2 regions of the Nocardioides sp. LS1 genome follow, and region 1 is predicted to be linked to the other one. Evidence: predicted binding sites of a transcription regulator. Region 1 holds the regulator's gene; the other holds the start of a gene.

Region 1 (6,925 bases):
ACGGCGCGCTGCCGGATGGAGATCCACGACGTCGGCGCGGTCGTCTACCTCCTCCGCAAGTGCGTCTGGTGGGTCCCCGACTTCACGGTGGACCGCTGTCGCACACGGCTGGAGGAGCTCGACCGCGAGCTGCGCGAGCACGGTCCGTTCGTCGCGCACTCGACCAGGACCCTCATCGAGGCCCGGCACTAGCGAGACGTCAGGACCAGCGAGGGCTGCGCGACAGCAGGGCCGACACGGCCGCGACGCCCGCGGTCGAGGTGCGCAGCACCTCGGAGCCCAGCCGCACCGACGAGGCACCGGCGGCAACGAACGCCGAGATCTCCTCGGGGCTGACGCCGCCCTCCGGCCCGACGACGACGACGATCCGCCCGGAGGCGGGCACGGCGACCGACGAGAGCGGCACCGACGCCTCCTCGTGGAGCGCGACAGCGAGGTCGGCCGACCCGATCAACGACGCGACCGAGGCGGTCGACGCCATCTCGGTCACCTCGGGGAACCACGACCGGCGCGACTGCTTGGCCGCCTCGCGCGCCGTGGACCGCCAGCGGGCCAGTGACTTCACCGCCCGCTCGCCCTTCCAGACGGCGACGCTGCGCGACGCCGCCCACGGGACGATCTCGGCGACGCCGATCTCGGTGAGCATCTCGACGGCGAGCTCGCCGCGGTCGCCCTTGGGGATCGCCTGGACGACCACCAGCGAGGGCGACGGCGGCGCGGACGCAGACACCGACGACACCTCCACCGAGAAGACCCGCTTCCCGGTCGACGAGACGGAGCCCGTGACCGAGACCCCCAGCCCGTCGGTCAGCACGACCTGCTCCCCCACCCGCAGCCGGCGTACGGCGACGGCGTGGTGCGCCTCGTCGCCGGTGACCTCGACCGACGACCCGGCGGCGACGCCCGCGAGCGAGGGCACCAGGTGGACCGGCAGCGACATCAGTGCTGGTTGAACGAGTCGCGGAGGCGGCCGAAGAACGACTTGTTGCCGGGACGGACCTGGCCGGTCGGCGACTCCTCGCCGCGGAGGGCGGCGAGCTCGCGGAGCAGCTCCTCCTGGCGCGCGTCCAGCTTGGTCGGCGTCTCGACGATCACGCTGACGACCAGGTCGCCGCGACCGCCGCGCAGCCCGGGCACGCCCCGGCCGCGCAGGATCTGCTCGGTGCCGGACTGGGTGCCGGGCTTGAGCTCGAGCTCGAAGGACGTCTCGACGCCCGAGTCGGCGCCGCTCTCGACGTCGGCCTCCAGCGTCGGCAGGGTCAGCGTGGTGCCCAGGGCGGCCGCCGACATCGGCACCGAGACGGTGCAGTGCAGGTCGTTGCCGTGGCGGGTGAAGGTCTCGTGCGGCGCGATGTGGATCTCGACGTAGAGGTCGCCGGCGGGGCCGCCGCCGGGGCCGACCTCGCCCTGCTCGGTGAGCTGGACGCGGGTGCCGTTGTCGACGCCGGCGGGGATCTTGACCGTCAGCGTGCGGCGCGAGCGGACCCGGCCGTCACCGGAGCACTCCCGGCACGGCTCGGGGATGATCGAGCCGAAGCCGCGGCACGCCGCGCACGGGCGCAGCGTGCGGATCTCGCCGAGGAACGACCGCTGCACGTGGGCGACCTCGCCCGCACCGCGGCAGGTCTCGCACGGGATCGGGTGGCTGCCGGGGGCGGCGCCGTCACCGTTGCAGGTGGTGCACAGGACGGCGGTGTCGACCTTGAGCTCGCGGGCCGTGCCGAAGGCGGCCTCGGCGAGGTCCACCTCGAGGCGGATCAGGGCGTCCTGGCCGCGGCGTACGCGCGGGCGCGGGCCGCGGCCCTGGGCCGCGCCGGGCGCCCCGCCGCCGAAGAACGCGTCCATGATGTCGGTGAAGGAGAAGCCGGCGCCCTGCCCGAAGCCGCCGCCCTGCCCGCCGAACGGGTCGCCGCCGCGGTCGTAGGCCGCGCGCTTCTGGGGGTCGGAGAGCACCTCGTAGGCCATCGAGACCTCCTTGAACTTCTCCTGCGTCTCGGGGTCCGGGTTGACGTCCGGGTGCAGCTGCCGGGCCAGACGCCGGTAGGCCTTCTTGATGGCGTCGGCGTCCGCGTCGCGGGCGACACCGAGGAGGTCGTACAGGTCCTGACTCAAAACACGTTCCTTCTCGTTGCTGTGGGGGGGCGTTCGGGGAAGCGGGCCTCAGCCCTCGTCGAGGATGCGCGAGACGTAGCGGGCGACCGCGCGGACCGCCGCCATCGTGCCGGGGTAGTCCATGCGGGTCGGGCCGACGATCCCCAAGGTCGCCACGGCCTCGTCGCGCGGGCCGTAGCCGGTCGCGACGACGCTGGTGGCCGACAGCTCCTGGTAGGGGCCCTCGTGACCGATCCGGACGGTGACCGCGCCGCCGGTGGAGGCCTCGCCGAGCAGCTTGAGCAGCACCACGTGCTCCTCCAGCGCCTCGAGCAGCGGCCGGACCGCGGAGTCGAAGCTGTCGCCGTAGCGCGCGAGGTTGGCCGCGCCGCCGACCGCGATCCGCTCGTCGGAGCGGTGGTCGACGAGCACCTCGACGAGCACGTCGACGACCGCACGGGTCGCCTCACCGTCGACCAGAGGTACGGCGGAACGCAGCGCGGTGACCGCGTCGGCGATCACGGCACCCGTCGCGGCGCGGTTGACGGTGAGCCGGAGGTCGGCGAGGTCCTCGTCGCTGACCGGTGTCTCGACCTCGACCATGCGCTGCTCGACCCGGCCGGTCGACAGGATCAGCACCGCGAGCAGCCGGGTGGGCGCGAGCGCGACCAGCTCGACGTGCCGGACGGTGGAGCGCGAGAGCGTGGGGTACTGCACGACGGCGACCTGGCGGGTCAGCTGCGAGAGCGTCCGCACCGAGCGCTGCACGACGTCGTCGAGGTCGACGGCCCCGTCGAGGAAGGTCGAGATCGCCTTGCGCTCGGCGGCGCTCATCGGCTTGACCGTCGAGAGCCGGTCCACGAACAGGCGGTAGCCCTTGTCGGTGGGCACCCGGCCGGCGCTGGTGTGGGGCTGGGTGATGAACCCCTCCTCCTCCAGCGCGGCCATGTCGTTGCGCACCGTGGCCGGCGAGACGCCGAGCCCGTGGCGCTCCACCAGGGCCTTGGACCCGACCGGCTCCTCGGTGGAGACGTAGTCCTCGACGATGGCGCGGAGCACGGCGAGCCTGCGCTCTTCCTGCATCGTGACCTCCTCGCCGCTGTCGTCAGTCTTGGCACTCGCGTGTTCGGAGTGCCAAGAGTACTAGGGTCTCGGGCCATGACGGAGTTCACGGAGGTGGCCGAGCGCGTGTGGGTCGCGCGCTACGAGTGGTTCGACGTGAACATCACACTGGTCGGCGGTGACCGCGGGCTGCTCGCGGTCGACACGCACGCCTCGGCGCTGGCCGCGCGCGCGGTCCTCGACGACGTACGCCGGCTGGGCGCGGGCGAGGTGGTCGGCGTGGTCAACACCCACGAGCACTTCGACCACACCTTCGGCAACGGGATGTTCCGCAGCGCCTACGGGCAGATCCCGATCCACGCCCACGAGACGGCGGCGGCGCGGACCCTGGAGGCGGCCGAGCGGATCAAGGGCCTCTACCGCGACGACCCGTCCGACCCGCACCGCGACGAGGTCCTGGAGACCGAGGTCGTCGTGGCCGACACGACGTTCTCCTCCGCGGTCTCCCTCGACCTGGGCGACCGGGCGGTCGAGCTGGTGCACCCCGGGCGCGGCCACACCGGCGGCGATCTCGTGGTGCGCGTGCCCGACGTCGACGTGCTGCTGGCGGGCGACCTGGTGGAGGAGTCGGCGGCGCCGGGCTTCGGCGGCGACTGCTACCCGCTGGAGTGGCCGCTCTCGCTCGACATCGTGCTGGGGCTGACCACGTCGTCGACGGTGGTGGTGCCCGGTCACGGCGCCCCGGTCACCCGCGACTTCGTCGAGGAGCAGCGCAACGCGATCGGCATCGTCGCGGAGACGATCCGCGACCTCGCGACCCGGGGCGTGCCGGTCGACCAGGCCCTCGAGGTGGGCGACTGGCCCTACCTGCGCGAGGTGCTCGGACACGCCGTACGCCGTGGCTACGAGCAGCTGCCCCGCAGTCAGAAGCGGCTGCCGCTGATCTGATGCTGGTCCGGGCGCACGCACGACCGGCCCGGAACCCCTGGAGGTCCGGGCCGATCTGACGAGCGGGCCACGCGGCCCGAGGGCTCGACCGGGCGCTCAGCGCTCGATGTCGATGTCGCGGCGGGGCTGGACGTGACCCTCGACGTCGTCGTCCGCGCCCTCGGCGATGAAGTGGCGGTGACCCTCCACGTCCTCGTCCTCGGCCAGGGTGTGGCCGCCGGCCCTGCGGTGGCCCTCGACGTCGTCCTCGTCCGTCAGCGTGGGTCCACCCATCCTGCGGTGGCCCTCGACGTCGTCCTCGTCGTCGGTGAGCGTGTGGCCGCCGGCCCTGCGGTGGCCCTCGACGTCCTCGTCCTCGGAGAGCGTGTGGCCGCCGGCCCTGCGGTGACCCTCGACGTCCTCGTCGTCGGTGAGCGTGTGGCCGCCCGCCCTGCGGTGGCCCTCGACGTCCTCGTCCTCGGCGAACGTGTGGCCGCCCGCCCTGCGGTGACCTTCCACGTCCTCGTCGGTCGGCTCGTTGATCGGGTTGTCGTTCATGGTTGTTCTCCTCTGTTGGTGGGCCGCTCGCCCTGGTTGTTCCGAACTGTGCTCCTGCCGCTCGTCCTGTTCCGTCTGCTCGCTGACACAACGAGCGTCTTCTCGCGGACCCCTACGGGACGGCGTTCTCGCTCACCGCCTGGAGCACCGCCTTCACCTGGAAGGGGGTGAGCCCGGGGTGCTTGCCGAGCAGCAGCGTGACCATGCCGGCCACGTGCGGAGCGGCGAAGCTGTTGCCGGTCGCGACGATCGAGGACCGGTCGGCCCACGCCACGTCGACGTCGATCCCGCGCGCGCCGAACTCCACCGGCGGCTTCGGGTTGTAGGCCAGCCCCATCGGGTCCGTGCCCTCCCGGGCGGCCACCGAGACGACCGAGGCGTACTGCGAGGGGTACGTCGGGCCGGGGCTGTTGTTGGCCGCGCTGACCAGCACCGTGTTGCCGAAGTAGGCCTCGTCGGCGACCTCGTGCAGCGGCCCGAACATCGCCTCGCTCTTGCTGGACAGCGACAGGTTGGCGACGTGCATGCCGTGGTCGATCGCCCAGCCGATGCCGCCGTAGAACAGGGCGCCGCGGCCCTTGAGGTTGGGGCCCAGCACCCGCACCGACCAGATCTCGGCGTCGGGCGCCATCGCCTTGATGATCGCGGCGCAGGCGGTGCCGTGGCCGACCAGGTCCTCGTGCGGGCCCTCGTCGGCGCGGAAACCGTCCTCGGCGTCCGGGTCGACCACCATCGCCACTCCCCCGGCGATCCCGCCGACCCGCGGGTGGTCGCCGTCGATGCCGCTGTCGATCACCGCCACCTTCACCCCCGCCCCGGTCGAGCCGCCGAAGGCCCAGTCGCGCGCATCCGCGATGGGGAGCGCCCGCACCTCGGCGAGGACCCCCGACTCGAACGCGGCCGACCAGGCCGGCAGCAGGCTCATCGGCGCCCCGGGGCGCCGTACGTCTCCACGGCGGCGAGGACCGAGCGGCCGAGCTCGAGCAGCCGGGCCTCACCGGCGTCGCCCCGGTCACCACCGGCGACGAGGGCCGCGATCGGCACAGCCAGGGTGCCCAGGACCGCCAGCACCCAGTCGGAGGCCTGGTCCACGGTCGGATCGAGCACCTCGACCACCCCGATCACCTCGCCGTCGGCGTCGTACAGAGGCGCGGCCAGCACCGACGTCGGCACGTAGGCGGTGGCCTCGGCGACATCCCGGGCGAAGCGGGAGTCCGTCCGCACGTCGCGCACCGCGATCGGCTGGCCCGACATGGCCGCCCAGCCCGCGATGCCGCGGCCGATCGGCAGCGAGACGCCGACGATCTCCGCCGCGCCCTGCCCGTCGGCGGCCACGAACGTCAGCGACCCACCGGAGTCGTCGACGACCGCGCAGGAGCAGGCCTCGGCACCGAACAGGGCGCGCATCGCGGCCAGCGAGCGCTCCACCTCGGGGTTGGGTGTCACGGGCCCTCCTGAGGGGTTCCGGGTGGTTCACTGACGCCATGGAGTGGCCCCTGCTCGCCTCGCTCGACGACGAGGAGCGCCGGCAGGTGCTGGCGACGACCCGGCGCCGCACCTTCGCCCGCGGCGAGGTGCTGGTCCACGAGGGCGACCCGTCCGACAGCCTCCACCTGGTGGCCGCGGGCCGGCTGGCCGTGCGGGTCTCCACCGCCGACGGCGACACGGTGACCCTCAACGTGCTGGGCCGCGGCGACTACTTCGGCGAGCTCTCGCTCCTCGACGGGCACCAGCCGGTGCGCTCGGCCACGGTGGTGGCCCTCGAGCCGGCCGAGACGCTGTCGCTGTCGGCGGCCGCGTTCGACGAGCTCCGTCGTCGCCACCGGGGCGCCGACCAGCTGCTGCTGACCCTGATGGCGCGTCGGGTCGAGGACCTCTCCGCCCGACTCCTCGAGGCGTTGTACGACGGCCTCGACCGGCGCGTCTTCCGGCGCCTGGCCGAGCTGGCCGCGATCTACGGGGGCGACGCGGGCGACAGCGGCACCGCGACGATCCCGCTCACCCAGGAGCACCTCGCCGACCTTGTCGGGGGCACCCGGCCGAGCGTCAACCAGGTGCTGCAGCGACTCGCGGGCGAGGGCGTGGTGGAGCTGGGCCGCGGGCGGATCACCGTCCTGGACCGCGGCTGGCTCACCCGCAAGTCGCACTGACGTCACGTCGTCGCGCCCGCCAGCTGCTGGTCCAGCTCCGTGGCCCACGTGACCGCCCCGAGCTCGTCGAAGAGTCCGCGCGCGCGGGTCAGCAGGACCGCTGCCTCTTCGGGGCGGCCCTGCCGGCTCAGCCAGAG
Region 2 (6,925 bases), on a different contig from region 1:
CTGCACGAGGTCCTGCGCGGAGTGCGGGTCGCCGGTGAGCAGGAGCGCGAGCCGCTGGAGGGACGGCTCGCGCGCGACGAGCCACTCCTCGAAGTCGGACCGAGCCGCCACCCTGACCTCCACACCCGCCTACACGCACACCCTGCCCCTACGGTTGCATGGGAAGCCACCGACGAGAGGGAGCACGCATGCAGCAGGTCAAGGCCGTCGTCGCGCGCGGCAAGGGTCAGCCGGTCGAGGTCACCACCATCAACGTGCCCGATCCGGGCCCGGGGGAGGCGTTGGTGAAGGTGCAGGCCTGCGGGGTCTGCCACACCGACCTGCACTACCGCGAGGGCGGCATCAACGACGACTTCCCGTTCCTGCTGGGCCACGAGGCCGCGGGCGTGGTCGAGGCCGTCGGCGACGACGTGACCAGCGTGGCGCCGGGCGACTTCGTGGTCCTCAACTGGCGCGCCGTGTGCGGCGACTGCCGGGCGTGCGACCGCGGCGAGCCGTGGTACTGCTTCGCCACCCACAACGCCACGCAGAAGATGACACTCGAGGACGGCACCGAGCTCTCGCCGGCCCTGGGCATCGGCGCGTTCGCCGAGAAGACCCTGGTCGCGGCCGGCCAGTGCACCAAGGTCGACCCCTCGGCCCGGGCCGCGGCCGTCGGCCTGCTGGGCTGCGGCGTGATGGCCGGCATCGGCGCCGCGATCAACACCGGCCAGGTGACGCGCGGCAAGTCCGTGGCCGTCATCGGCTGCGGCGGCGTGGGGGTGGCCGCGGTGGCCGGCTCGGCGCTGGCGGGTGCGAGCCCGATCATCGCCGTCGACATCGACCCCAAGAAGCTCGCCAAGGCCACCGAGATGGGGGCGACCCACACGGTCGACTCCTCGACGACCGACCCGGTCGCCGCGATCCAGGAGCTCACCGGCGGCCACGGCGCCGACGTCGTCATCGAGGCCGTGGGCCGTCCCGAGACCTGGAAGCAGGCGTTCTACGCCCGCGACCTGGCCGGCACCGTCGTCCTGGTCGGCGTCCCGACGCCGGACATGACGCTGCCCGACATCCCGCTCATCGACGTCTTCGGCCGCGGCGGGTCGCTGAAGTCGAGCTGGTACGGCGACTGCCTGCCCAGCCGTGACTTCCCGATGCTCGTCGACCTCTACCAGCAGGGTCGGCTCGACCTCGACGCGTTCGTCACCGAGGAGATCGGCATCGACGACGTGGAGGCCGCCTTCGCCCGCATGCACGACGGCGACGTGCTCCGCAGCGTGGTGATCCTCAAGTGACCCGCGTCGACCACGCGGTCGTGTCCGGCACGTTCAGCCTCGACGGCGAGACCCACCAGGTCGACAACAACATCTGGGTGGTCGGCGACGACCGGGAGTGCGTGGTCATCGACGCGCCGCACGACGTCGAGGCGATCATGGACGTGGTCGGCGACCGCACGGTCAAGGCGATCCTGTGCACCCACGCCCACGACGACCACGTGCGGGTCGCGCCGGCACTGCGCGAGCGGGTGGTCGCGCCGATCATGCTGCACCCCGACGACCGGCCGCTGTGGGAGTTGACCCACACCGACCACCTGTGGGACCTCGACCTGGCCGACGGCTTCGAGCTGACCGTCGGCGGCACCCAGCTGCGGGTGATCCACACGCCCGGCCACGCGCCGGGCGCGGTCTGCTTCCACGCCCCCGAGCTGGGCTGCGTCTTCACCGGCGACACCCTCTTCCAGGGCGGTCCGGGGGCGACCGGGCGGTCCTTCTCCGACGAGGACCTCATCAAGGAGTCGATCCGGGCCCGGCTCTTCGCCCTCCCCGACGACACCGTCGTGCACACCGGGCATGGCGACGACACCACAATTGGGGCCGAGCGCGCGTCCGGACTCTGACACAGTGGGGCCATGTCCGGGTGGGAGGCCTACTGGACGGCTCTCGCGGAGGGTGATCGCGACCAGGCGATCACCTTGATCCAGCGAGCCCTCGACGAGGGGGCCGCGCCGCGCGAGGTGCTCGACGAGTTCGTGCTCGAGGCCCAGCACCGGATCGGCGAGCTGTGGCTCGAGGGCGAGTGGACGGTGGCCCAGGAGCACGAGGCCACGGCGGTCAGCGAGAGCCTCGTGCACTGGCTGGCCTCGGTCGCCTCGCGGCCGCCGACCCTCGACGGGCGTGCCCTCCTGGTGTCCTGCCTCCCCGGCGAGCGGCACGCCCTGCCCGCTCTCGTCGTGGCCGAGGGCCTGCGGATGGAGGGCCACCGCGTGCACTACCTCGGCGCCGACCCCGAGCCGTCCTCGCTGCTGAGCGAGGTGCTCGACCTCGGGCCGAGAGCCGTCCTGTTCAGCGGGTCGCTCACCTCGGCCCTCGGCACGCAGAAGTCGATGCTGGTCAGCCTCCGCGCGCTCGGGGTGCCCGTCGTCGTGGGCGGTCAGGCGTTCGGACTCGACGCCCGCCGGGCGCGTTCGCTCGGGGCCACGGTCCACGCCCCCAGCATCGAGGCCGTGGTCGAGGTGCTGGACCGGCTCCCCGCCCGGCTCCCACGGCTGCCCGACCTCGAAGCGGTGCCGGGCGAGGCCGAGGGCGCCTGGCTGGAGGATGCCCGGCCCGAGCTGGCGGCGTACGTCGTCCGGCAGGTACGCCGCCGCGTCGGGGACGAGGGCGGCACCCCGGACTGGTGGACCGACTACGAGAGCAACGTCGACCACCTGGTCGGCTGCCTGGGCGCGGCGCTGGTGACCGGGGACGACACGATCATGCTCGAGGTGCGGGAGTGGATGACCCGGATGCTCACGCGTCGCGCCGCCCCGTCCACGGTCATGGAGCTGACCTGGGACACCCTCGCGGGCCGGGTCCGCGGCCACCCGATGGCCCGGCTGCTGCTGGCCTCGGCGTAGCCGTCAGAAGGGTCGGACGAGGAGGGCCGTGCCGCTCCCGGCGACCCGGGTGAGCACGACCGTGGCGGTCTCGTCCCCGGAGAGGTCGAGGCGCTTGCGCAGCTGCTCGGGCACGACCTCGACGCCGCGCTTCTTGATGGTCAGGGCGCCGACGTTGCGCTCCCGAAGGGCCGCGCGCAGGGCCTTCTCGCGGTAGGGCAGCTCCTCGAGCACCTCGTAGCCGCGGGCGAAGGGGGTCCGCATCGCCTCGTCGGAGGTGACGTAGGCGATGTGGGCGTCGACCAGGCCGCCCCGCACCCCGGCGGCGACGGCGGTGACCAGGCCGGCCCGGATCACCGCGCCGTCGGGCTCGTAGAGGAATCGACCGACCGGTACGACGCCGGCGCCCGGGTCGTCCTCCTCGGTGAGGGTGGCCAGCCCGCCGTCGCCGATGACGGTGGCCCGGCGCTCGGTGGTGGCCAGCCGGCCCGACCAGAGCGCGGCCTCCTTGACCTCGCCGTGGTCGCTGACCCACTCGGCCTCGACCCCGGCCGGGATGATCGCGTGCGGGATTCCCGGGGCGACCTTGACGCACGCGTCGCGGCGCAGCAGGCCCTCGACGAACGGCCACGGCGGGGTCCAGTCCTCGACGTCGAACGTGCGGCCGCGGCCGGTGCGTCGCGCCGGGTCGGCGAAGGCCACGTCGAAGGGGGAGTGGTCGACCCCGGTGGCGTCGGCGACCATGACCGCGCCCGGCAGGTCGAGGGCGGCCAGGTTGGCCTCGGCGACGGCCACCCGCACGGGGTCGAGGTCGACGCCGGCGCAGGTCAGGCCGGCGCGGGCGGACGTGATGAGGTCACCGCCGATGCCGCAGCCCAGGTCGACCAGCGTCTCCATCTGCGCGGCCTGCAACCGGGCGGAGCGGTGCGTGGCGACGGGGAGCCGGGTCGCCTGCTCGAGGCCGTCCGGCGTGAAGTACATCCGCGCCGCGAGGTCGCCGAACTTCGCCTCCGCCCTGCGGCGCAGCCCGACCTGGGTGAGCGCCGCGGCGACGTGCCCCGGATCCGCCGTACGACGGAGCTGGGTCTGGGCGTGCAGCGGGTCGGCCGGGGCGTCGGCGGCGCGGGCGAGCAGCTGCTGGCCGTCGTCGGTCAGCAGCCACCGGAAGTCGTCGAGGTCCACGAGGCGATCCTCGCAGAGCGTTGGGCGAACGTTCAGGTGGGCTTCTCTGGCACTCCGCTGGGGCGAGTGCTAACGTCTGATCTGGCACTCTCGCCATGAGGGTGCCAGTGCTTGCGACGAAGAGCGACCCCCGCGACGGCGCCCTTCCCAGCAGGCCCCAACGTCCGGAGGCGCGTCCCGCGCCTTCACCCCAGAGTCAGACAAGTGGAGAAAGTGGAGGTCGACATCGTGTCGGTCAACATCAAGCCCCTCGAGGACCGCCTCGTCGTGAAGCCCCTCGACGCCGAGCAGACCACGGCCTCCGGCCTGGTCATCCCGGACACCGCCAAGGAGAAGCCCCAGGAGGGCGAGGTCCTGGCCATCGGTCCGGGTCGCATCGACGACAACGGCAACCGCGTCCCGCTGGACGTCAACGTCGGCGACAAGGTCATCTACAGCAAGTACGGCGGCACCGAGGTCAAGTACGCCGGCGCCGAGTACCTCATCCTGAGCGCCCGCGACGTCCTCGCCGTCGTTTCCTGATTTCACCGGGTCGTGCTGCCCACGGTGCGCTCCTGCGCACCCTGGGCGGCACGACCCGAACTCGTTTCTAGAGGAGACCAATGCCCAAGATCCTGGAGTTCGACGAGAACGCCCGCCGCTCGCTCGAGCGCGGCGTGGACAAGCTCGCCAACGCCGTCAAGGTGACGCTCGGCCCCAAGGGCCGCTACGTCGTCCTCGACAAGAAGTGGGGCGCCCCCACGATCACCAACGACGGTGTGACCGTCGCGCGGGAGATCGAGCTGGACGACCCGTTCGAGAACCTCGGTGCGCAGCTCACCAAGGAGGTCGCCACCAAGACCAACGACGTCGCGGGTGACGGCACCACCACCGCCACCGTGCTGGCCCAGGCGATGGTCCACGAGGGCCTGCGCGCCGTGGCCGCCGGCTTCAACCCGATGGGTCTCAAGCGGGGCATGGACGCCGCGGCCGAGGCCGTCGGCGACGCGCTGCGCGAGGCGGCCCGCGAGGTCGAGTCCCGCGAGGACATGGCCTCCGTGGCCACGATCTCCAGCCGCGACAGCGTCATCGGCGACCTGCTCGCCGAGGCCTTCGACAAGGTCGGCAAGGACGGCGTGATCACGGTCGAGGAGTCCAACACCATGGGCACCGAGCTGGAGTTCACCGAGGGCATGCAGTTCGACAAGGGCTACATCTCGGCGTACTTCGTCACCGACCCCGAGCGCATGGAGGCCGTCCTCGACGACCCCTACATCCTGCTGCACCAGGGCAAGATCTCCGCGATCTCCGACCTGCTGCCGCTGCTCGAGAAGGTCATCGCCGCCGGCAAGCCGCTCTTCATCCTCTCCGAGGACGTCGAGGGCGAGGCCCTCTCGACCCTGGTCGTGAACAAGATCCGCGGCACGTTCAACGCGGTCGCCGTCAAGGCTCCGGCGTTCGGTGACCGCCGCAAGGCGATGATGCAGGACATCGCGACCCTGACCGGTGGTCAGGTCATCGCCCCCGAGGTCGGCCTCAAGCTCGACCAGGTCGGTCTCGAGGTGCTGGGCCAGGCCCGCCGCGTCGTGATCACCAAGGACAACACCACGATCATCGACGGTGCCGGTGACGCCGCCGCGGTCGAGGGTCGCGTCAACCAGATCAAGGCCGAGATCGAGAACACCGACTCCGACTGGGACCGCGAGAAGCTCCAGGAGCGCCTCGCGAAGCTGGCCGGCGGCGTGTGCGTGATCAAGGTCGGCGCCGCCACCGAGGTGGAGCTGAAGGAGAAGAAGCACCGCATCGAGGACGCCGTCTCCGCGACGCGCGCCGCGATCGAGGAGGGCATCGTCCCCGGCGGTGGCTCCGCGCTCATCCACGCGGTCTCCGTCCTCGACGGCGACCTCGGCCTCACCGGCGACGAGGCGGCGGGCGTGCGCATCGTGCGCAAGGCCGCCGACGAGCCGCTGCGCTGGATCGCCGAGAACGGCGGCGTCAACGGCTACGTCGTCACCTCCAAGGTCCGCGAGCTCGGCATCGGCAACGGCTACAACGCCGCCACCGAGGAGTACGGCGACCTGGTCGCCCAGGGCGTCCTGGACCCGGTCAAGGTCACCCGCTCCGCGCTGGTCAACGCCACCTCGATCGCGGCCATGCTGCTGACGACCGAGACGCTGATCGTGGAGAAGCCCGAGGACGAGGACGACGCCCCCGCGGGCGCCGGCCACGGGCACGGCCACGGCCACTGATCCACCCGTCGCGTCCTGACGCGACACCGCACCGACCCGTCGTCAGCTGACGACGGGTCGGTGTCATTTTCAGGGGGTCAGCCGTCCGACGTGCTGCACCTGGCCGTGGCCGTGGTTGGTCGGGGTGCTCCACAGGAACGTGCCGTCCGGCGTCGGGCCGCCGTTGCCCCAGTGCGACATCCCGTCGCTGATCCGCAGCAGCCGATCGGTCGCGAGGTCGTAGAGGTAGGTCCCCGCCCGGCCCGGCTCGTACGCCGAGACCTCGACGAGGCTGCCGTCACCGCCGGCCCCGGCGAGCATGCCGTCGCTGCTGCTGTCCTGGATCGTGACGACCTGGTCGCCGTCGGTCGTCAGCACCTGGACCCGGTCGTCGCGGACGTCGCCGTAGGTGCCGCAGTACTGGCTCAGCACGACCCGGTCGTCGGTCGCCCCGAAGCCCAGCAGGTTGCACCGGTCGCCGGAGTGGGGGTCGAACGCGTGCTCCTCGCCGGTCGCGAGGTCGCGCACGTGCACCTGCCCGGCGTCGCCGTTGCTGCGGTCGGTCCACACCATCGAGTGCGGGGTGAAGGCCAGCTCGCCGAAGCGCAGGCCCTCGTCGCGGGCGTCGGAGCCCTCGGTCAGCGAGACCGACCACAGCTCGAACGAGTCGCCCTGGGCG

What was found. Region 1 encodes HrcA, which represses chaperone genes, less so after heat shock. Its sites were predicted from a motif close to TTGGCACTCGNNNNNNNCGAGTGCCAA; they were not measured.
Region 2: the regulator HrcA is predicted to act here: its motif matches at 4,086-4,112, upstream of groES (co-chaperone GroES).

The regions. Positions count from the first base shown of each region.
Region 1 is NZ_BIFF01000001.1:451,556-458,480, reverse strand. Features, by position in the region: gene EJF31_RS02160 (class I SAM-dependent methyltransferase) at 1-192, shown strand, start outside; gene EJF31_RS02155 (16S rRNA (uracil(1498)-N(3))-methyltransferase) at 200-940, opposite strand; gene dnaJ (molecular chaperone DnaJ) at 940-2,112, opposite strand; gene hrcA (heat-inducible transcriptional repressor HrcA) at 2,161-3,174, opposite strand; gene EJF31_RS02140 (MBL fold metallo-hydrolase) at 3,250-4,101, shown strand; gene EJF31_RS02135 (hypothetical protein) at 4,198-4,638, opposite strand; gene EJF31_RS02130 (S8 family serine peptidase) at 4,751-5,563, opposite strand; gene EJF31_RS02125 (GAF domain-containing protein) at 5,560-6,084, opposite strand; gene EJF31_RS02120 (Crp/Fnr family transcriptional regulator) at 6,123-6,788, shown strand; gene EJF31_RS02115 (adenylate/guanylate cyclase domain-containing protein) at 6,791-6,925, opposite strand, start outside.
Region 2 is NZ_BIFF01000007.1:85,230-92,154, forward strand. Features, by position in the region: gene EJF31_RS20360 (SigE family RNA polymerase sigma factor) at 1-111, opposite strand, end outside; gene EJF31_RS20365 (S-(hydroxymethyl)mycothiol dehydrogenase) at 189-1,277, shown strand; gene EJF31_RS20370 (MBL fold metallo-hydrolase) at 1,274-1,879, shown strand; gene EJF31_RS20375 (B12-binding domain-containing protein) at 1,892-2,878, shown strand; gene EJF31_RS20380 (class I SAM-dependent methyltransferase) at 2,882-4,039, opposite strand; gene groES (co-chaperone GroES) at 4,268-4,561, shown strand; gene groL (chaperonin GroEL) at 4,642-6,267, shown strand; gene EJF31_RS20395 (hypothetical protein) at 6,337-6,925, opposite strand, start outside.